DNA from 3 places in the Comamonas sp. AG1104 genome. Region 3 is predicted to be linked to each of the others. Evidence: predicted binding sites of a transcription regulator. Region 3 holds the regulator's gene; each other region holds the start of a gene.
The links. The regulator FNR, encoded in region 3, switches genes on or off when oxygen is low (the NO sensors DNR and NnrR bind a similar motif). The targets are predictions, from matches to a motif close to TTGATNNNNATCAA.
Positions count from the first base shown of each region.

Region 1: DFO48_RS16725 (DUF2189 domain-containing protein) is a predicted target of FNR. The motif match lies at 5,053-5,066, and genes of this name have one in related genera.
Region 2: DFO48_RS02640 (universal stress protein) is a predicted target of FNR. The motif match lies at 4,049-4,062, and genes of this name have one in related genera.

Region 1 covers NZ_QQAS01000005.1:441,185-448,670, reverse strand. Annotated here, with positions in the region: gene DFO48_RS16750 (acyl-CoA dehydrogenase) at 1-370, shown strand, start outside; gene DFO48_RS16745 (patatin-like phospholipase family protein) at 431-1,462, opposite strand; gene DFO48_RS16740 (MFS transporter) at 1,738-3,003, shown strand; gene DFO48_RS16735 (BON domain-containing protein) at 3,180-3,689, shown strand; gene DFO48_RS16730 (PLP-dependent transferase) at 3,774-4,997, shown strand; gene DFO48_RS16725 (DUF2189 domain-containing protein) at 5,221-6,018, shown strand; gene DFO48_RS16720 (hypothetical protein) at 6,039-6,257, shown strand; gene DFO48_RS16715 (arylesterase) at 6,275-7,006, opposite strand; gene DFO48_RS16710 (ABC transporter ATP-binding protein) at 7,005-7,486, shown strand, end outside.
Region 2 covers NZ_QQAS01000001.1:599,458-606,943, forward strand. Annotated here, with positions in the region: gene DFO48_RS02620 (IclR family transcriptional regulator C-terminal domain-containing protein) at 1-628, opposite strand, end outside; gene pobA (4-hydroxybenzoate 3-monooxygenase) at 809-1,984, shown strand; gene DFO48_RS02630 (2OG-Fe dioxygenase family protein) at 2,572-3,351, shown strand; gene DFO48_RS02635 (hypothetical protein) at 3,547-4,020, shown strand; gene DFO48_RS02640 (universal stress protein) at 4,176-4,613, shown strand; gene DFO48_RS02645 (bacteriohemerythrin) at 4,680-5,237, opposite strand; gene DFO48_RS02650 (tripartite tricarboxylate transporter substrate binding protein) at 5,323-6,306, opposite strand; gene DFO48_RS02655 (SDR family NAD(P)-dependent oxidoreductase) at 6,830-7,486, opposite strand, start outside.
Region 3 covers NZ_QQAS01000001.1:281,670-289,155, forward strand. Annotated here, with positions in the region: gene ccoO (cytochrome-c oxidase, cbb3-type subunit II) at 1-289, shown strand, start outside; gene DFO48_RS01265 (CcoQ/FixQ family Cbb3-type cytochrome c oxidase assembly chaperone) at 307-444, shown strand; gene ccoP (cytochrome-c oxidase, cbb3-type subunit III) at 472-1,383, shown strand; gene ccoG (cytochrome c oxidase accessory protein CcoG) at 1,466-2,908, shown strand; gene DFO48_RS01280 (FixH family protein) at 3,035-3,340, shown strand; gene DFO48_RS01285 (hypothetical protein) at 3,598-3,861, shown strand; gene fnr (fumarate/nitrate reduction transcriptional regulator Fnr) at 3,925-4,647, opposite strand; gene hemN (oxygen-independent coproporphyrinogen III oxidase) at 4,916-6,298, shown strand; gene DFO48_RS01300 (sulfite exporter TauE/SafE family protein) at 6,302-7,015, shown strand; gene DFO48_RS01305 (HD-GYP domain-containing protein) at 7,126-7,486, shown strand, end outside.

The DNA of each region.
Region 1 (7,486 bases), on a different contig from region 3:
CAACGTCACCATCCAGCGAGCCATGCAGCATGAGAAGCTGGGCACCTATGCCAACCAGCTGGCGCGTGCGCTGGCCGATGTTGGATCAACCACCAAGGCGGCCTGGGCCACGGGCAATCCGCAGGATGCACTGGCCAATGCCGTGCCCTATATGCAGGCCTTCGGTCACCTGGTGCTGGCATGGATCTGGCTGGATGTCGCGCTGGCCGTACTGGCCATGGACAAGGATCTTGCCATTGCAGCTCATCGCGGCAGCATGGCGGCGCAGCGCTACTTCTTCCATTACGAGTTGCCGCGCATCGGTGCCTGGCTACAGGTGGTCAAGGCGCGCGACATGACCTGTGCAGCGATGGAGGAAGATGCGTTCTGAGCCTCGCAGCGTTGCAAAAAGGCCCGCGTCAGCGGGCCTTTTTCATGGGGCAGGTTCAGCTCAGGGCTTTTCGCAGTTGCCGCTCATGCCCACCATGCCGGAAAGCTTTTGAAGGCTGGAGCGCTGCTTCAGGCAGTCCTGATAGCTGGCTTCGGCGGCCTTTTGCTGCGCTACCTGAGTGGCCTTGGCGCGTTCGGCGCGCAGCTGGGCGATGCGTTCGCGAATCTGCGGCATCAGTGCAGTGGCGGCCTTCTCGCCTTCCACAATCGCATGGCTGCGCTGCGCGAAGTCGGCCGGGCCGATGTCCAGCACCTTGGGACGAATGATGATGTCGGCTCGCGCCAGCTCGGCCTGACCCAGCTTCTGGCCCATGATGGCAATCGACTGATTGAGCGCGCCCAGCATATTGGCCGGGGTCTTGCCGCTGGCCTTGTTGGAGATGTCCACGGCAATCACGATGTCGGCCCCCAGATTGCGCACGGCATCGACCGGCACGGGGCTGACAATGCCGCCGTCCACATAGTGGTACTTTCCGATGGTGACGGGCTGGAACACGCCCGGCACGCTGCTGGAGGCGCGCACGGCCTGTCCCACATTGCCACGTGCAAACACCGTGCGTTCACCGTCTTCCAGGCGCGTGGAGATGGCGACAAAGGGCTTGGTCATCTGCTCCAGCGGCTTGCGGTGGACTTGTTCATTCACATAGTCCTCAAGCTTCTGCCCCAGTACCAGACCGCCAGCGGACAGTTGCAGGTCGCGGATCTTGGCCTCGTCCAGCGCCACGGCTTTTTCCTGCAGCTCAAAGGCGTTCATGCCGCTTGCATAGAGCGCACCCACCACGCTGCCGGCGCTGGTGCCGGCCACGAACGAGGGCGTGAGGCCATTGGCCTCGAGCATCTTGATGACGCCGATATGGGCAAAGCCCTTGGCCGCACCGCCGCCCAGCGCCAGACCGATCTTGATCGGGGGGGCTGACGTGGTTGCGGTGGGCGGCTCGGGTGTCGCTGCGGGGCTGGGGGGATTGCTGCCGCAGGCGGCAAGGCCAAGCAGACTCAAACAGACCAAGGGGCGCAAAAAAACGTTCAGGCGCATGCCGGGAAATCCTGCTGTCATTAGGGCGCAAAGTATAGCGACGGGTGTTTGATGCGTTGACGTACTGGTTTTGATCGTCAAAAAGCATAGCCCCCTGTGCTTGGCAGCAAATAGTTTGGGGCATATATCCTTTGTTTGGCCTATGCGTGCCGATGCGGCTGTGCAGACAATGTTCTCATCACACGCAGGTGGCTGGCCCGCTCTGACGGCGCGACAGGACGAACGCCTGAGCGCTCTGACCCTGTCGCAGGCCCGGCCCGATCAAGAGGCAGCAAATGTCGCAAAGCAATACATGGCAGGCCGGCGCCACAACGGCACAGGCCTCGGTCTGGTGGGTGGGTTTCGGCCTGGTAGTGGGAGTGCTGGGGGCGGCGCTGATCAGTCCGCTTTATGCGCTCTATCAGCAGGCCTGGCAGTTGCGGCCCAGCGATATCTCGCTGATCTATGTGCTTTATATGTGCGGCGGGCTGTGCGCCCTGCTGTTTCTGGGGCGCCTGCCCGACCGCATCGGCTTTCAGCGCGTGATGCTGTGTTTCCTGTGTCTGACGCTGGTGGGCACCCTGATCTCCATGCTGGCCTGGAATCTGCCCAGTCTGATCGTCGGGCGCTTCATGGTGGGGGTGTCGTCAAGCCTCATCACCATCAGCGCCACCACGGGGCTGACACTGCTGGCTGCCAGCGGAAGTACCGGTCTGCAGCCTCGGCGCGTGGCCATGGTGGCCAGCTTTCTCAATGTGCTGGGCTTTGGTCTGGGGCCCTTGATCGGTGGCATGGCGGGGCAGTGGCTGCCTCAGCCCTTGACGACGGCCTATCTGGTGCCGCTGGTGCTGGGCTGCATCGGTGTGGCGGGCGTTGTCATGCTCAAGCTGCCGGAGTCGGTGCAGCGGGATGTGGACCAACTGGGACAGGCCCCCGAACGTCTGCACTGGCGGGACTGTCTGCCGCGGCTGACCTGGCCTGTGCGCGAGGATTCCCTGGCTTTTGCACTGACCTGCGGCTATCCGTTCGTGGCGTTCGGCGTATTCGGACTGTATGCCTCCATGGCGCCGCTGTTTCTGCAGCAGATGATCCCCTGGAGCGGCCCTATGGTCAGCGGTACGGCCATTGCGGTGATTTTGCTCGTCTCTGCGGGCATTCAGCTGGTGGCTGCCAGCCTGCCGCTGCACCGCTGCGGTTTTGCCGGCATGGCGCTGCTGGTGCTGATCAACGGCATGCTGTTGCTGAATCTGCAACTGCAATCAACGCTGCTGTTCATCTTGGGCGTGGGCTTGACGGCACTGGGACATGGCTTGTGCATGCTGGCCGGCATGACCATGGTGGGCCGTCTTGCCAGGCCCGATAACCGGGCGGGCATGTTGTCTACCTATCAGACCATCGGTTTGCTGGGATCCATGCTGCCCATGATGGCAGTGGGCTGGATTGCCGACCACTGGAGCGTGAAGCTGGCCGTGAGCCTGTTTGCCTGCTTTGTCATGCTGTTGGCTACCCTGCTGGGCTTGGCATTTGCGCGCCATCCGCGCATGCAAGGGGTTGCGGATTAGTGCATGGCTTGCATAGAGTTTCTGTAAATCACAGAAGAAAACATTTATTAATTAAATGTCACAAATTCGGACAAATTTGTCCTACAGGGATGCGGGAAAAGTTCGTATCCGGGCCAAAATGGTGGCTGGTTACAGTTGACCGTCATGTTTTTGCAAGCATTAAGGGAGAAATCGATATGACCACTATGTTCAAGCGTTCCGCTCAAGTTCTGGCCATTACCGCCTTGGCCTTTGGCTTGGCTGCCTGCGGCAAGTCCGACGACAACAAGACCGCTGGCCAGAAGCTCGATTCCGCCATTTCCCAGACCGAGAAGGCTGCGGAAAATGCAGGCAGCAAGATTGAAGAAGGTACGGCCAAGGCCGGCGATGCAGCTGCCGATGCATTGGCAAAGGCTGGTGAAGCTACTGGTGCCGCCATGGAAAAGGCAGGCAACAAGATGGAGGAAGGCGCTGCCAAGGCGGGTGCTGCCCTCGATGACGCTGGCATCACCGCTGCCGTCAAGACCGATTTGATCAAGGCCCCGGAAATCAGCGCTCTGCAGATCAATGTGGACACCAAGGGCGGCGCAGTGACCTTGACCGGCACCGTGCCCAGCGAAGCTGTCAAGACCCAGGCCGGCGATATCGCCAAGGCAGCCAAGGGCGTGACCTCGGTCAACAACAATCTGACCGTGAAGGCAGGCTGAGACCTTTCAGTCTGCATCTCGCATGAAGCCAGAGCGCGCAAGCCCTCTGGCTTTTTTGTGGCTGCATGGCACTAAGATCAGGGCATGACCCAAGCCGACCACAAGCTTTCCACCCATCTGATCCACCATCCCTACAAGCCACCCACGGACTTCGAAGGCCCGCAGCCGGCCGTGCACAAGGCCTCGACCGTGTACTTCGAGAACGTGCAGGCGATGCGCGAACGCCGCTGGCTGGACAAGAGCAGCTACACCTACGGCCTGCATGGCACGCCCACGACCTATGCCCTGGAAGAGCGTCTGGCCTCGCTGGAGGGCGGTCTGCAATGTCTGCTGGTGCCCAGCGGCCTGGCCGCGATTGCTACGGTGTCGCTGGCGCTGCTCAGGACGGGTGACGAGGTGCTGGTGCCCGATAACGCATACGGTCCCAACAAGACGCTGACCGAGGGCGAGCTGGCCCATTTCGGCATTCGCCATCAGTACTACGACCCCATGAGCGTCGAGGATCTGGCGGCCAAGATCACGCCGGCTACCAAGCTGGTCTGGCTGGAGGCTCCGGGCTCGGTGACCATGGAGTTCCCGAATCTCGTCGAGCAGGTGCGCCTGTGCCGCGCCAGGGGCGTGACCATGGTGCTGGACAACACCTGGGGCGCGGGCCTGGCTTTTCGCCCCTTCGACCTGCTGGGCGACGGCAGCCTGGGCGTCGATGTCACGGCCCATGCCCTGACCAAGTACCCCAGCGGCGGCGGCGATGTGCTGATGGGCAGCATCATCACGCGCAACCAGCCCCTGCATATGCGCATCAAGCTCGCGCACATGCGCCTGGGTCTGGGCGTGAGCGGCAACGACGCAGAGTCCGTGCTGCGCAGCCTGCCCAGCATCGGCCTGCGCTATCACGCACAGGATCGCTCGGCACGCCAGCTGGCGCAGTGGCTGGCCACCCAGAGTGCTGTGGCGCAGGTCTTGCACCCCGCCATGCCTGACGCCCCTGGCCATGCTTGCTGGAAGCAGCTGTGCGCACAAGGCCAGGGCCAGGATGGCGTGGCTGCCGGTCTGTTCAGTGTGGTCATCGACGAGCGCTTCGATCAGGCGGCCGTGGATCGCTTCTGCGACAACCTGCGCCTGTTCAAGCTGGGCTACAGCTGGGGCGGGCCTGTGAGCCTGGTCGTGCCCTACGAGCTGCCCGAGATGCGCAGCCGTGCCACACCGCATATCAAGGCGGGGACCGTGGTGCGCTTTGCCATCGGCCTCGAAGATACGGCCGATTTGCAGGCTGATCTGGCCCAGGCGCTGCTCAAGGCCTTTGGTTGATGCTATTTAATTAGGAGCTTTAAGCGCCTGTGAATAAACGATTTCATTATCATTATTGTCTGAAATCAATATTTGATAGGCGCTATAAGCTCTTGTTTTTATAGTGAAAATGCGAGGGCTGACATGCGGGCTTTCCGCAATGCAGATTCAGGGTTGAGCGGGTAACTTGTTCCTGTCAGTTGCCGCCACCGAGGCGCGGCATGGGCGACAAGGAGGGTCTCGCATGCAAGCTTCCCCTGTTTCCGAGGTCAAGGCCGAGTCCGGTAATCTGCAGATTCTGCAACTGCGCTGGAGAGAGCCCTGGCAATGGCTGCTGCTCGGCCTTGGCGATGTGCGGCGCGCACCCATGATTGCGCTGTTCTACGGCCTGTGTTTCTGGGGCATGGCGCGTCTGATGGCCTGGGTGTTTCGCGCCAGCCCCGAATATCTGATGTCCATGGCCAGCGGCTGTCTGCTGGTCGGCCCCTTCCTGGCCATGGGCCTGTACTACGTCAGCAAGCAGCTGGAGCAGGGCAAGCCCGTGCTGCTGTCGCAGTCCTTGACCTGCTGGGACAAGCATCTGGCCAGCATGGGCATGCTGGTCATGGTGCTGATGGTGCTGGAGATGCTCTGGGGGCGCGCCGCCATGGTGGTGTTCGCCATCTCGTTTGACACAGGTATGCCCAGTACGGCAACCCTGCTGCAGACCCTGCTGCGGCCCGAGAACTGGGCGTTCCTGCTGGGCTACACCGCAGTTGGCGGGATATTTGCAGCCTTGGTGTTTGCCAGCATGGTGGTTTCACTGCCCGCCATTCTCGATCTGGATACCGATGCCTTGACGGCCTGCATCACCAGCATGCGCGTGGTGGGGGCCAACACGGGTGTGATGCTGCTGTGGGGGCTGATCATCACCGTGTTGATCGCGGTCTCGCTGCTCTTCTACAGTGCAGGTCTGATCGTCATCGGGCCGCTGCTGGGTTGCGCCAGCTGGCATGCCTATAAAGCCAGCGTCCGCGCCGAAAGCAAGGAGGAGCCTGCTTGAGGCGCAATGAGGGGGATGCCATGGAGTTCTGGAACTGGTTGAAAAAAGTCTTTACGCCCCAGCCAGGCGCCTCGGGCCACAGCACCGATTCGCAGCTGACCTGGACTTCGGCGAGCAGCCGCGAGGACGGCCGCGACGTCTTCAACGACAGCTATTTTTGCGGCTCGGGCAGCAACGAGAGTGCTTGCAGCTCGGACGGCGGGGACTCTGGCGGTGATGGCGGAGGTGGCGGCGACTGAGGCCGCGCGGCCGTCGCTTACTTCAGCAGGGGCCTGAGCTTGGGCCAGACATTGGCCAGCATCTGGGGTTGGGCCTGGGCATTGGGGTGAATGCGGTCGCTCTGAAACCATCGCTCGGCATCAGCCGCATCGCCGATGCCCGACAGCAGAAACGGCACCAGCGGCAGCTTTTGCGCGTCGGCAATGCTCCTGAACATATCGGCAAACTGCTCGGTATAGGCCGCTCCATAGTTGGGCGGTACCTGCATGCCCACCAGCAGCACCTGGGCCCCGGCCTCCCTGGCGGCCTTGATCATGACTTCCAGATTCTGCTGCGTGCTCTGCAGCGCCAGGCCGCGCAATGCATCGTTGCCGCCCAGCTCCAGAATCAAGATGCCCGGCTCATGCTGCCTGAGCAGCGACGCCAGGCGCGCTCTGCCGCCGGCCGTGGTCTCGCCGCTGATACTGGCATTGACCACCTTGCGCGGATTTTTTTCGTCATTCATGCGCTGCTGCAGCAACTGCACCCAGCCCTTGCCGCGCGTCAGGCCGTATTCGGCGCTCAGAGAATCGCCAAGCACCAGCACCGGGCCGGGTTTCGCGCTGGCGGCGGCCTTGGCCGGCTCTTTGTTCCTGGCAGGCGATGAGGCTGCTGCCGCGACGCAAGCCCCTGAAATGGCGAGCGTCAGAGCAACAGCGATACAGTGACGACGCTGCAGCGCAAAGTGCTGGCTGCGACTCTTGACGTTTTTGCTATCCAATTGATTCATGTCCACAACTCTTGCCATTCCTTTGATTGCCGTTGAGCAACTGTCCAAATCGGTGAGCGATTCCACAGGCGTGCTGGATATTTTGCGGGATATCAATCTGAGTTTCACGGCCGGCGAAACTGTTGCCATTGTGGGGGCCTCGGGCTCGGGTAAGAGTACTTTGCTGTCGATTCTGGCCGGTCTCGATACCCCCAGCCGCGGCACGGTCCGCTTGCTGGGCCAGGATCTGTTTGCACTCAGCGAGGACGACCGGGCGGCGGTGCGGGCACAGAAGATGGGCTTTGTCTTCCAGAGCTTTCAGTTGCTGGGCAATCTCACGGCTCTGGAAAACGTCATGCTGCCGCTGGAGCTGGCGGGGCAGCGCGATGCGAGGGCGCGCGCCGCGCAGATGCTGGAGCGTGTGGGCCTGGGTCAGCGTCTCAATCACTATCCCAGGCTGATGTCGGGCGGCGAGCAGCAGCGCGTGGCCCTGGCGCGTGC
Region 2 (7,486 bases), 320 kb from region 3:
CCAGTTCATGCTCTTCAAGTGCCATGCAGTAGTCGAGACGGCGCACCTCGTCGAGCAAGCCCTTGAGCGCCGCGCCATCGGATACCGTGTGTGCCGTCAGCTTGGGCAGGTCATAGGTGGCCAGCCAGTCGTCGAGCTCCGAGCTCGAGAGCGAAGCCAGCAGCACCCGTCCGGTGGACGTAGCGTGCGCCGGCAGGCGCGTGCCCAGGTGCAGTCCGTGGGCCATCAGACGCTCGCCTTTTTCATGCACGGCGCTGCGCGCGACGATGACGACTTCACGCCCCTCGCGCACCACGCAGGAGTAGGACAGTCCGGTCTGTGCGGCCAGCCTGTGCAGCACGGGTTGCACGATGCGCGGCAGCCGGGCCGAGGCCAGATAGCTGCCCGACAGGCGCAGGACCTTGGGAGCCAGCCAGAAATAGCTGCCATCGGATTCGAGATAGCCGAGATAGGCCAGCGTGAGCAGATGGCGCCTGGCTGCGGCGCGCGTGATGCCTGCGCGATCAGCCGCCATGGTGGCGTTCAGGCGCTGGCGCTCGGTGTCGAAGCTCTCGAGTACGGCCAGGCCCTTGGCCAGGCCAGCAATGAAGTCTGCCGGGGCGATGGAGGGGGAGCCGGGGTCACTCATGGAGGGGGCTGCCGTTCTTGTTTTGCGCGATCATCGTTCTCATTGTGCGATTATCGCGCAAACAACGCTTCTCTCCTTTGTCTTGATGCAGCACAAAACTTAGTCTTGCTGCACAGCGCAACCGGCGTCGTCACGCTCGCCGATTGACAGGTTTTTGAGCCATAACAAGGAGTCATATTCATGCGTACACAAGTCGCCATCATCGGTGCCGGTCCCTCAGGTCTGCTGCTGGGGCAGCTGCTCTACAAGGCGGGCATCGACAACATCATCATCGAGCAGCGCAGCGCCGACTATGTGCTGGGCCGCATCCGCGCCGGCGTGCTGGAGCAGGTGACGGTGGATCTGCTCAAGCAGGCGGGTGCCGACAAGCGCATGAATGAGGAAGGCCTGCCCCACGACGGTATCGAGCTGCTGTTCAAGGGCAAGCGCCACCGCATCGACCTGAATGGTCTGACCGGCGGCAAGCGCGTGATGGTCTATGGCCAGACCGAAGTGACCCGTGACCTGATGGAGGTGCGGGCTCAGGAAGGCCTGACCACAGTCTACGAAGCCAGTCATGTGCAGCCTCTGGACTTCGAGAGCGACAAGCCCAAGGTGCGCTACGAAAAAGACGGTCAGGTGCATGAGATCGAGTGCGACTTCATCGCCGGTTGCGACGGCTTTCACGGCATCTGCCGCGCCAGCGCTCCTCAGGACAAGATCAAGACCTTCGAGAAGGTCTATCCCTTCGGCTGGCTGGGCCTGCTCTCGGATACGCCGCCCGTGTCGCACGAGCTGATCTACGCCAACACCGAGCGCGGCTTTGCCCTGTGCAGCCAGCGCAGCGCCACGCGCAGCCGCTACTATCTGCAGGTGCCGCTGACCGACAAGGTCGAGGACTGGAGCGACGAGGCGTTCTGGGAAGAGCTCAAGAAGCGCCTGGACCCCGAAGCCCGCGCCAATCTGGTGACCGGGCCATCGCTGGAAAAAAGCATTGCACCGCTGCGCAGCTTTGTGACCGAGCCCATGCGCTTCGGCCGCATGTTCCTGGCAGGTGACGCCGCGCACATCGTTCCCCCCACCGGCGCCAAGGGCCTGAACCTGGCGGCTTCCGACGTGGGCTATCTGTCGCAGGCCTTTGCCCAGTACTACAAGGAGCAGTCCGAAGCCGGTATCGACCGCTACTCCGAGCAGTGCCTGCGCCGCGTCTGGAAGGCAGAGCGCTTCTCGTGGTGGATGACTTCCATGCTGCACAACTTCCCCGGCGAGGGCGAGTTCAACACCAAGGTGCAGGAAGCCGAACTGGACTACATCGTTCACTCCGAGGCCGGCTCCACCTCGCTGGCCGAGAACTATGTGGGTCTGCCCCTGGTTTAAGAACGTGTTGACGATCTCTACGCAGCCGCGTTGGAGCGCAATCGGGATGAGTTCGAAGCGATGGCTCGCCGCTTGCACCGGGGTGCAAGCAAGAGGCATCGCGCAGAAATCGCCCGATTTCGCTCCAACCCTTCGGGACAGTGTCTTTGCGGACGCCCGGTCAGGGGCGGTCTGCGGCGTTGCCTCGCCGGCCGCGCAAATCCTCGCAATAGCACGGCTATTGCTGCGGTATCGCGCGCGGGGGGCCGCCCCCTTGCATCCCCTCCCGCAAAGCCGCTGTCGCGGCACGAGGAGATTGTCAACACGTTCTACGCCCAAGACCGCCTGGGCTTCATCACCGCGGTGATGAAGCCCGGTGCGTGGTCCCGGTGCGTGGTCCCGGTGCGTGGTCCCGGTGCGTGGTCCCGGTGCGTGGTCCCGGTGCGTGGTCCCGGTGCGTGGTCCCGGTGCCTTGCGCTCTGCCTGCATTGCCATGCGCGATGCAGGCTTTTTTTTCATCCATGCAATTTGGTTGATGCTGCCTTGCGTAAATTTTGATGACGCGGCGCAAGCCGGCGGGGCTTGCGAGGAGTAAGCTTGCCGACCTTATGGCGCACATCATGTTTTCCCCTCCCTATATTGCCGCTGCCGAGGCAGCCCAGTCCCTGCGCACGCGCGGCTATGCCGTGCTGCAGCCCGAGGACTTTGCCCAGTGGATGGGCCTGAGCGTGAGCGATCTGCATGCCATGGATGCGGACTGGCAGGGCCTGCCGCCCGATGCCTTCCTCAAGGATGGTGGCCGCTATCGCCGCCGCCGCCATTCCTGCTTTGTCAGCGAAGGCGACCAGGTGCAGCAAGTGCCCCACCGCGCGCACTGGCAGCCGGTGGAATACAACGCGCTGCATGGCGGCATGCAGCGCATGTTCGAGCCCATGCTGGAGAGCACGACGACGAGCGCGGCATGGCTGGAGATGATCAATGCTCTGGGGCAACTGGCCGATCAGGTGTTCTGCGCCGACGAGCGGCATGAGCGCTGGTTTGTCGAGGCGCACCAGTTCCGCATCGACACCACGGACGGCATCGGGCGGCCCACGCCCGAAGGCGCGCACCGCGACGGCGTCGATCTGGTCGCCGTGCTGCTGGTGGGACGCAAGGGCGTCAAAGGGGGCGAGACCCGCGTGTTCGAAGCGACCGGCCCCAATGGCCAGCGCTTCACGTTGACCGAGCCCTGGTCGGTGATGCTGCTCGACGATGCGCGCATGATTCATGAGACCACGCCGATCCAACCTGCCGAGCCCGGTGGCGTGCGCGACACGCTGGTGCTGACCTATCGCCGCGGCAACTTCCAGGGGGCCGAGCTCCAGGAGCAGCAGGGCCAGGCCGCTTGAGCTTGATTGGGCCGGACGGCTTTGTTCTGAAAATTTGAGCAAAACTGTAACGTGCTCAACGCATCAAAGTGACGCCATCGACACTGCATGATGCAGGCTTGTTGCGGCGAAGCTTTCGCCCCTTCAAGTCTTTCCTGCATCCAACAAGCCAGAACAGCTGGCCGACACCACGCCCTGCAGGGCGTGGTTTTTTATATGAATCGCTTTTACGCCCTTAGTATTTCAGTGCTGACCGCTCTTGTCACAGTAGCGGCCTGCAAGCCTTCGCAAGACCGTCCGGCACAGGCGGCCTACACCAAGGAGCCCACGATCTACTTTCGCAACGGCCTTGAGATTACCCTTGGCGATGCCTCGGTGCCGGTTCACGGGGTGGAGGAATGCCCTTATGGTCTGGCCGCGCCGGCCGGTGCCGTGGTCGAGCTCAATGATGCCAAGTGCATCAGGTTGTCGGACGATACCGAGCAGATCGTCGTAATGCTGGACCTGCCGGGCGGCATCGTCCAGGAGGAATGGACCGTGCGCCGCGATGCACCGAGCAAGCCTCATGAGCCGGCTTTCAAGAACGTCTCCCTGCTGCGTCCCGACGGCACGCGCATCACTATCACCGACAAGTCCGACACTCTGCTGGACAAGTGCTACGAGTACCAGGCGGCCCATGTCTGCATCTGAGGCAGATGGCTTGGAGTGAACTTTAGGGTTGATTCATGTCAACACGCTGAGGCATGATGAAGGCAGACTGCATGCTATTCCAAGAGCGGCATTTGCCCTGGGTCCCTGGTCCGGGCTCCGTGTCGCCTGCAACCTAGAAGGAGAAACATATGTCCATGTTCAATCACATCCTGGTTCCGGTCGACGGCTCCAAGCCCTCCATGCTGGCCGCACGCAAGGCCGCTGAACTCTCCAAGGTTTTCGGCAGCGCCGTGACGGCGGTGTATGTGGTCGATCCCTATCCTTTCACCGGCGTGGGCGCCGACTTTGCCTATGGCCAGTCTCAGTATCTGAGCGCGGCCACCGCCGAAGCCAACACCGCCCTGGATGCGGTCAAGGCCATCATGGATGAGGCGGGTGTGCCCGTGAAGACCCTGGTGGGTGAGGGTCATGCAGTGCATGAAGGCATTGTGCGCACCATGGAGAGCGTGGGCGCAGACCTTGTTGTCATGGGCTCGCAGGGGCGACGCGGCCTTGAGAAGCTGATGCTGGGCAGCGTCACGCAACGTGTGCTGGGCGCAGTCAAAATCCCGGTTCTTGTTGTGCGCGAGTGAGCGTAAGGCGGCTGCCCACGAAGCAACGGCTCCTCAGGGAGCCGTTTTTCTGATGAGCCAGAGTGCTCAGCGATTGAGCAGCCGGGCCAGCCAGCCTTTTTTCTTGCGCTGCAATTCCAGCTCCTGAAGCACCTCGGCCTTGAGCTGTTCCTTCTGTGCAGCTTGTCCGCTCTCTTTGGACATCATGCGCAGATAGACCTTGGCCGAGTCCACATAGCCATGGTCTTCGTTGCGGATGTGGTTGAACAGCCAGCGCGAAAGCATGCCGTGCAGTTCGGCGGCCACATCCTCACCCGCATCGAAGCGGGTCTGCATCTCGATCACGCGGCGCGTGAACAGCTCGTGCACTTTTTTGTGCGGGCCGGCGAACATATAGCCGGCGCTCTCGATCAGGCTTTCCTCGAAGACGAAGTGCGAGACGGTGTAGTCGATCATCTCGCCGATGACATCGCCCAGACCTTCGCGATCTGGCGAGCTGCGCAACTCGTAGAGTCTGTTGATGTAATCGACGATGCGGCGGTGCTGCCGGTCGATCTCCGCAATACCGGTGTCCAGCTCGGGGACCCAGACCAGCAATGCCATGATGTTCTCCAGAAATTCAGGGGTTTCCGCAGAAGTATTCACGAGCCTGTCATAGGCTGCATTGATTCAGATCAGGCCTGCCCACGCCAGGCAGGGCGGCGCGAATCCTGCGCGCCGCGTCGGGATGTCACTCGATCTTGGCGCCCGAGGACTCGACGACCTGCTTGGACTGCTTGAAGTCGGCCTGGAACATCTTGTCGAAGTTGGCCACGCTCATGGACTGGGGCTCGGCGCCCTGGGTCAGAATGGCGTCGCGCACCTCGGGCGTTGCCAGCAGCTTGTTCACTTCGACATTGACCTTGGTCACGATGGCTGCGGGCGTGCCCTTGGGCATGAACAGGCCGTACCAGGTGCTCACATCAAAGCCCTTGAGACCGGACTCGGCCAGTGTCGGGGTGTCTGGCAGCGAGGACGAGCGCTTTGCCGAGGTCACGGCGATGGCGCGCAGCTTGCCGGCCTTGATCTGGGCTATGGCCGAGGGTACGGAGGACACCAGCAGATCCACATTGCCGGCCAGTGCATCCATCATCGCGGGGTTGGAGCCCTTGTAGGGCACGTGGGTCAGATGAATGTCCGAGGCCTTTTCCAGCATCACGCCGGCCAGATGGATGCTGGTGCCGTTGCCGGGCGAGCCGTAGGTGATCTTGGACGGGTTCTTCTTGGCTGCAGCCACCACGTCAGCCAGCGTCTTGTACGGCGAGTTGGCGGCGGTGGCGATCACGATGGGGGTGTAGGCCACATGAGCCACGGGGGTCAGATCCTTGCTGGGGTTCCAGGGCAGGTTCTTGTAGAGGTAGGGGCCAAGGACCACATTGTCCTTCTGGCCCATCACCATGTCATAGCCCGTGGGCGCCGCTTTGACCGCTTCGGTGATGCCGATGGTGCCGCCTGCACCCGCACGGTTGTCGGGCACCACGGTCCATTTGCTGACTTCGGTGAGCTTGTTGGCAATCACGCGCGAGAGGATGTCGGTGCCGCCGCCAGGCGGGAAGGGCACGATCATGCGCACGGGCTTGTTGGGGTAGTCGGCAGCGGGGTCTTGTGCAGCGGCTGAAAAGCTCAGGCCCGCGCTTGCGATCACGGCTGTGCTGATGAGAATTTGGCGAATCATGAAAAAGAAGCTCCAGAGACGAACGGGGGAGCGCTGGCCCGCAAACAAGGGCGGCGCAGTCGCGGCTGGTACCTGAGCCTTGAGCTCGGAAGCCAGAGTCACGGAAGGTGGGCTTTTCGATGATCGGGGACGGTGGTTCCGCCATCAATGGGTATTTGTCTTTACCGGGGTGCGAGAGCCATGCCGTACGGACATGATCGCCATCCGCACGCGCTGCACGACAGGGTTGCTGCCGTTGCTAGCACGGGGGCAGCGTACCGATCGGGTGTCGCTGCCGATGTGGCCCACGGGTGCGGATTGTGGTTCTGCGCGCAGCCTCAGAGGCTGCTGCAGACCAGTGGAAACATTCTGCCACGCATGAAAGACTTGCCAGGGCTTGGTTCGAGAATAGGCAGGGCCTGTTCCCCGATTTTTTGCCTGGCCCGGTAGTTCACAGCAACAAGAGCTGCAGGCGCCTTTGGCCTTTGGTTTGGATAAGGCGGCTGCAGCCATGTGTTGGAGTCCGGCCGCTCCGAGTGCGATCTCAGGCCTGGCGTACGTCGGCGACTACCTGGTCGCCGAAGTCCGGTCGTGCCAGCCAGGCCAGCACGCGGGCTGCGGCGTCATCGGCCGAGGTCAGCTGCCCGTTGCTGTGCAGGCCTGCAAAACGGCCCACGTCGGGGAAGTCGGTTGAAGCTGCGCTGCGCAGTTGTACCTGCATATCGGTGTCGATGACGCCGGGTGCCAGAGAGACAATGCGTGCGCCGTTGGGCTTGGCAGCCTCTTCCAGCGCCACACAGCTGCTGAACTGGTCCATGCCGGCCTTGGCCGTGCAGTAGCTGGCTTGCGAGGCCATGGCACGGCGGCCCAGACCCGAGGAGATATTGAGCACCTTGCGGGGGATCTGCCAGCTCTCGGTTGCTCCGAGAAAGGCTCCGGTCAGGGCCATGGGCGCTTCAAGACCCACGCGCAGGGCATTGATCATGTCGGCGGCAGGCACCTGAGACAGCGGCGCAATCTGCGGCATGACGCCCGCATTGTTGATCAGGGTGATGCTGGCCCATTCATGGGGATCCATCGTGCCCAGCCAGGTCGCCAGGCGTTGCGCGGCTGCGGCGCTTTGTGCCAGGTCCTGCTCCCATTGCAATAGCTGCTCGGGCTTGCTGGCGCTGGAAGTGAGGGCGGAGCTGGTTTTGCGGGC
Region 3 (7,486 bases):
CGGCCCCGACCTGCATCGCGTGGGCGGCAAGTACAGCGACGAATGGCATCGCATCCACCTGAACAACCCGCGTGACGTGGTGCCCGAGTCCAACATGCCTGCCTACCCCTGGCTGGAAGCCAACAAGGTGGAAGACACGGCCGTGGCAACGCGCATGAGCGCGCTGCGCAAGGTGGGTGTCCCGTACACCGATGCGGAAATCGCCGGTGCTCAGGCCGAGGTCAAGGACAAGACAGAGATGGAGGCAGTGATTGCCTATCTGCAGGTCCTTGGTCGCGCTGTCAAGTAAGAGAGAAAGGGCTGGAAATGGATATCACCACCATGCGTATCGTGGCCACGCTGGCATCGCTGGCGTGTTTCGTGGGCATCTGGTGGTGGGCGTATGCCCGCCGCAACCAGGCCCGTTTTGACGAGGCAGCTCAGGTTCCATTCCTGGAAGACTGAGTCTGATCACCACAACGAGAACATCCCATGAGCGATTTCATTAACAATTTCTGGTCGGTGTATGTCGCGGCGATTACGCTGATCGGCATCTTTGGCTGCTTGCTGCTGCTGATTCTGGTGGCCAGCAAGAAGGTCGTTCCCTCGGGCGACAACACCACGGGCCACGTCTGGGACGAAGACCTGCGTGAACTCAACAACCCCATGCCCAAGTGGTGGATGGGTCTGTTCGTGATCACCGTGGTTTTCAGCCTGGGCTATCTTGTGGTCTACCCAGGTCTGGGTGGCTTCAGCGGCAAGCTGGACTGGAGCCAGACCGGCGCCTACGACAAGGAAATGGCCAAGGCCAAGGCGGACCTGGAGCCCCTGTATGCCAAGTTCACCAGCATGCCTACCGAAGAAATGGCCAAGGACCCTCAGGCCATGGCTATTGGCGAGCGTCTGTTCATGAACAACTGTGCCCAATGCCACGGCTCTGACGCTCGCGGCAGCAAGTCCTTCCCGAATCTGGCGGACGGTGACTGGTTGCATGGTGGATCTCCCGAAAAGATCAGGGAGACCATCACCAACGGCCGTATCGGCATGATGCCGCCCATGGCGGCAGCCGTGGGCTCGGCGGAAGATGTGCGCAATGTGGCGCACTATGTGCTGAGCCTTTCGGGCAGCCCTCACGATGCCGTCAAGGCTTCGCAAGGCAAGTCCAAGTTCGTGGCCTGTGCGGCTTGTCACGGCATGGACGGCAAGGGCAACCCTGCACTGGGAGCGCCTAACCTGACCGATGACATCTGGCTGCATGGCTGGGGTGAGGCGGCAATCGTCAACATTGTCAACAACGGCAAGCACAATGAGATGCCTGCCCAGAAAGAGAAGTTGACGGAGGCTCAAATTGCCGTGTTGGCTTCCTATGTCTGGAGTCTTTCGAATACGCAAAACCAGAAGTAATGCGTTCTTAAAAGGCGGTGCTCTGGCACCGCCTTTTTCGCGTTTCAATTTTCAGTAATTACAAAAATATTAAGGAACTGCGATGCCGTGCGATCAGGGAAAGCCCCGAAAAGTCATACCGATCACGCCTGAGCCTCACGAGGGCGGGCCTGAGTTGGTGCCGATGTTCGCTTCCGAGCAAAAAGTGTACTCACGCTCTATTAGCGGCGTGTTCTCACGGTGGCGCTGGGCCATGGTGTTTCTGACCCAGATCGTCTTCTACGGCCTGCCCTGGCTGCAGTGGGGCGAGCGCCAGATGGTGTTGTTCGATCTGGGAGCCCGGCGCTTCTATCTGTTCGGACTGGTGCTGTATCCGCAGGACTTCATCTATCTGACGGGGCTGCTGATCATCAGCGCGCTGGGGCTGTTCCTGTTTACCGCCGTGGCCGGGCGTCTGTGGTGTGGCTTCTCCTGTCCGCAGACGGTCTACACCGAGATCTTCATGTGGATCGAAAGCAAGGTCGAAGGCGATCGCAGTGCCCGCATGCGTATCGACAAGAACGGCTGGACTTTGGAGAAGATCTGGAAAAAGTCGCTCAAGCAGTTTCTCTGGATCGTTCTGTCTCTCTGGACAGGCTTCACCTTTGTCGGCTACTTCGTGCCCATCCGTGAATTGGGTGTGGAGTTGATGGCCTTCCAGGGCAACTGGCAGATTTTCTGGGTGGCGTTCTACGGCTTCGCCACCTACGGCAATGCTGGCTATATGCGCGAGCAGGTCTGCAAGTACATGTGTCCCTATGCACGCTTTCAGAGTGCCATGTTCGACAAGGACACCATGATCGTCAGCTACGACGCCGAACGTGGCGAAGCTCGTGGTCCGCGCAAGAAGGACGTTGACTACAAGGCTCAGGGTCTGGGGGACTGCATAGATTGCAAGCTTTGCGTTCAGGTCTGCCCCGTGGGCATCGATATCCGCAAAGGGCTGCAGTACGAGTGCATTGGCTGCGGTCTGTGCATCGATGCCTGCAACTCCGTGATGGACAAGATGGAGTATCCGCGCGGCCTGATCCGGCTGACCACTCAGAATGCCGTGGCCAAGGCCTGGAAGCAGGTGCAGGTGATCCGCCGCATTTTCCGCCCCCGTGTGTTGATCTACTCGGCCGTGCTGGTGGCCCTGAGCGCCGCCATGATCGCCAGTCTGGTGCTGCGCGAGCCGCTCAAGGTCGACGTGATTCGCGACCGTGCTGCGCTTTCGCGCATCGTGGCGGGAGGCAAGCTGGAGAACGTCTACCGTCTGCAGATCATGAACGCCACCGAGTCCGAGCAGCACTACCGTATCAGCGCCGTGGGCCTGGAGAATCTGGAAGTCGCATCCGAGCAGGAAGTGACCGTTGGCCCTGCCGAGACGCGCGGCATTGCGGTGCGGCTGCAGATTCCGTATGGCTCAGCAGCTCCCGGCTCGCACCCCGTACACTTCAATGTGGATGCAGTGACTGCCGGAGCAGGGCGTATTTCCGAGAAGACGGTATTCCTGGTGCCGCGTTAATGCCAGGTCTTGCCGGTCTTCGTGGGCCATCACGGAGGCCGGACAAGGACACTGCCAATCGGCAGCAATCTATGCCACCTTGCCATATGTGCCTGGGTGGCCAGAATTTTGGAAAGAGGTTTCATCATGTCGGCAGCACAAGCCAAGGTCTCGCAAACGGCCAAGATCATCCACCCCGAGGACGGCAAGCCGTGGTGGAAGTTTGCCCATGTCTGGCTCATCATCGCCGGCCCTGTGATCGTGGTGATTGCCGGCTTTGTCACCGCATACATCGCACTGAGCAGGCCCGATCCCGTGATTGACCCTGACTACTACCGCCATGGCATGGAAATCAACCAGCGCCTGAGCGAAAGTGAAAAAAGCATGGCCCCTGCAGTCACCGGCCGCAATCATGCGGCCACTCCAGCCAAGGATCATCCGCTGGATCGCTGAGCGCTCCGGCGCTTGCTCCGCCAAGGTCGCTTTTGCGGCCTTTTTTGTTCCCGATATCAAAATCAGAGCGTGCTGCGCATGCTCTGTCTAACGTTGATGCAGCAATAAATGGTTTTTTGTTATTAGGAAGGCGCAGGGTGCTACTGAAAAGAGAGTAATTCAGGGTTTCCCGCCACGGTGCATGCCCGCAGTCCTGCATGAATGGTCACCACTGTTGTGCAAAATATGACCAAGCCCACAGCCCAAGGAGAATCAGGATGGATGCTCGACGCTGGATGTGGATTGTCTGGCCGGCCTTTCTGGCGGCGGCAATCATGGAGATGGTGGTTTTTGCCTTTGTGGACCCGCTGGATGTGCACTGGCTGGGCTCCCCTCTGGACTGGTCGCGCCAGGCCATCTATACGGTCGCTTTTTTTGCCTTCTGGGTCGTGACCCTGATGGGAGGTGCGATGACGGTGATGCTGGGGCGCTCCGTCAGCGATCTCAATGGCGGCATTGTTTCCGAGCCTCTGCCCGAGTAATTCGCCCAGACAAAAAAGCCCGCTGTCCGCGGGCTTTGTCTTGAGTGCATCTGCTGACTCGGTTCAGCTCTGGCATTGCTGGCTGTTGACGATGCGTTTGAGCGCCTCGGTATCCAGAATGCGCAGGTGGCGCTGCTTGACTTCGATGATGCCTTCCTCGGCGAACTTGGAGAAGGTGCGACTCACGGTTTCCAGCTTGAGGCCCAGATAGCTGCCGATTTCTTCACGCGTCATGCGCAGCACCAGCTCCGACTTCGAAAAGCCGCGTGCCGACAGACGCTGGACCAGGTTCAGCACAAAGGCCGCCAGGCGCTCTTCTGCGCGCATGCTGCCCAGCAGCAGCATCACGCCATGCTCGCGCACGATTTCGCGGCTCATGACCTTGTGCACGTGGTTCTGCAGGGCCGTGACCTCGCGCGAGAGCTGCTCCAGTTTGTCAAACGGCATGACACAGACCTCGGCGTCTTCAAGGGCCACGGCATCGCAAGTGTGGTGGTCGTTGACGATGCCGTCCAGACCAATGATTTCGCCCGCCATCTGAAAGCCTGTGACCTGATCGCGTCCGTCTTCGGTGGCCACGCTGGTCTTGAAGAAGCCGGTTCGAATGGCATACAGGGAAGTGAACTCTTCGCCATTGCGAAACAGCAGCCCGCCGCGCTTGATTTTGCGGCGCGTGGCCACAATCTCGTCAATGCGCTCCATTTGTTCATCGTCCAGGCCCATGGGCATGCACAGTTCACGCAGATTGCAGTTGGAGCAGGATGCTTTGATGGTCTGAAGATTCATGGGCTTTTTGCAACCGCGCAGACAGGCACAGAGTGGAGAGTCGCGCTGGTCATTGACCTCGTGGTTGAAGATGAGATGGATCAAATTGTCGCAGCACTTGCCTTGAAGTCTCTTGATTTTCATCAAGGACAGGGTGATTGCCTTGGGGCACATTGCCTATATTCGTTCAAAAACATGCGCTTTTGCCTATTTTGGGCATGATTTTCAGGATCTGATTTCCATTGAAATATGCTCCATACAGTGTGTGGGCGCACCCTAACTCCCAGTTATGACCGCAGTCACGCCTGAGTTGCTGAGCCGCTTTGATATCCCCGGCCCACGCTACACATCGTTCCCAACAGCCGACCGTTTTGTTGAGGCTTTTGGTGCAGACGACTACATACTGGCACTAAAGCAGCGCAAGACGCATTCCGGCTCGCGCGCTTTGCCCCTGTCCGTTTATGTGCATGTGCCGTTCTGTGAGTCGCTTTGCTATTACTGCGCCTGCAACAAGATCGTGACCAAGCATCATGAAAAGGCTGCCGAGTATCTGGACTACCTGAGTCGAGAGCTGGCCATGCATACCGAGCATTGCGGCAAAGGCCAGCTCGTAAGCCAGCTGCATCTGGGTGGAGGCACACCGACCTTCTTCAGCGATGCCGAGTTGCAGCAACTGATGGTCTTGATGCGTGAGCATTTCAAGCTGGATCCGGCGGGCGAGTACTCCATCGAGGTCGATCCGCGCACCGTCAGCAACGAGCGGCTGAGAGCTCTCAAGGACATGGGGTTCAATCGACTGAGCTTTGGCGTGCAGGACTTTGATCCCGCGGTGCAGAAAGCGGTGCACCGCGAGCAGCCCGCCGAGCAAGTCTTTGCGTTGGTGGCCGAGGCGCGCCGCCTGGGCTTTGTCTCCATCAATGTGGACCTGATCTACGGTCTTCCCAGACAGACGCCCGAGTCTTTTGCGCGCACGCTGGCACAGGTCAATGAGCTGCGCCCCGATCGCATTGCGCTGTATGCCTATGCGCATCTGCCCGAGCGCTTCAAACCGCAAAGGCGGATCGAATCGGCAGACCTGCCCATGGGACAGGACAAGCTGAACATGCTCTCCGGCGCAATCGATGCGTTCATGAATGGCGGCTATGTCTATGTAGGCATGGACCACTTTGCACTGCCTGACGACTCTCTGGCCATTGCCAAGCGTCAGGGGCGCTTGCATCGCAACTTTCAGGGCTACAGCACCCAGCCTGATTGCGATCTGATTGCACTGGGCGTATCGGCTATCGGCAAGGTGGGCGCGACCTACAGTCAGAACGTCAAGACTCTTGAAGAGTATTACGACGCCGTCGATGGTGGCGTGCTGCCCGTGCAGCGCGGATTGGCGCTTTCGCGTGACGATCTGGTACGCAGAGCCGTCATCATGTCCATCATGTGCCAGGGCTCCGTCCTGTATGAACCCATGGAGCAGGCCTGGCTCATCAATTTCCGCGAGTACTTCGCTGCGGAGCTCGATGCGCTGGCGGAGATGCAGCGCAACGGCTTGGTCGAACTGTCCGTCGAGGGCTTCAAGGTCACCGGCCTGGGCTGGTTTTTTGTGCGCGGAGTAGCCATGCTGTTTGACCGATATTTGCAGGCCGACCGGAACCGCGCCCGCTTTTCACGCATCATCTAGCGCATGTTGTTTTCGCTGGTCTGGACTGCTTTGATCATGGGGCTCGTGGGTGGGCCCCATTGTCTTGTGATGTGCGCTGCCCCCTGCAGTGTGGTCACAGCAGCGAAGCCCATCGGTGGCGGGCAGCCCATTGCCGTGCACGGCCTGCAAAAACGCCAGTGGCTGCGTACTAGCCTGTTTCATCTGGGCCGCATCGCTGCCTATGCCCTGCTGGGCGGGATTGCGGCCGTGGCCATGGAAAGTCTGGCCTGGCTGACCAGTCAGACAACGGCATTGCAGAGACTTTGGACGCTGATGCATGTGGCGGTAATGGCCTGGGGACTGGCCATGGTGGTGCAGGCGCGGCAACCAGCCTGGCTGGAGCGGGCGGGGCGTTCCGTCTGGGCCAGGGTTCAGCCCTGGGTCACTGCGCCGGGCGGAAGTCTGGCCGCCGGCTTTGCCTGGGCACTGATGCCTTGTGGTTTGCTGTATTCGGCGGTATTGGTGGCAGCCTTGAGTGGCGGTGCCTGGCAAGGTGCTTTGTCCATGGCAGCCTTTGCAGTCGGCGGCGCAGTGTGGCTGCTGGCGGGACCCTGGCTGTGGCAATTGGGGCAGTCACATGTCAATGCATTGCGGGCCAGGTGGGGCACTAGAGTCGCAGGTCTGATGCTGATTGGTGTTGCGAGTTGGGCTTTGTGGATGGACCTGGTCTACAAACCCAGCCTTTGGTGCCGATAAGTCACACAAGAGGGGCTTGTTGATGCTGTTTGCATCCCAACAGACCCTAGTCATGGTTGAGCAGTCATGGAACTGCGGAATAATGTCTTATCTTGTGTGTAGCGCTCAAAGTGAATCGTTTCGTTGCTATTGATATCGGACAACTGCGTATCGGCATGTATGTCCATCTGGAGACTGGCTGGTTGCGCCATCCATTTCCCGTCAGCAGCTTCAAGATTGTCAATGACGAGCAGTTGCAGACACTAAGGACTCTGAAGCTCAAGGCAGTTCAGGTCGATCTCTCAAGAAGTGATCTGGAAGAGGCGGCAGCGTCTGTGGCTGCAGACCCTCAACCCGCTCCTTGCCCCCCCGAGAACGATGCGCATGCATGGCGCAACAGTATTTTGGGCCTGCAATCCAGGTTTCTGGGCGCGGTTTCCGTATTTGATGACGTGCAGGCCTTGTTGCCAGTCAACCCCGAGAAGGCTCGAA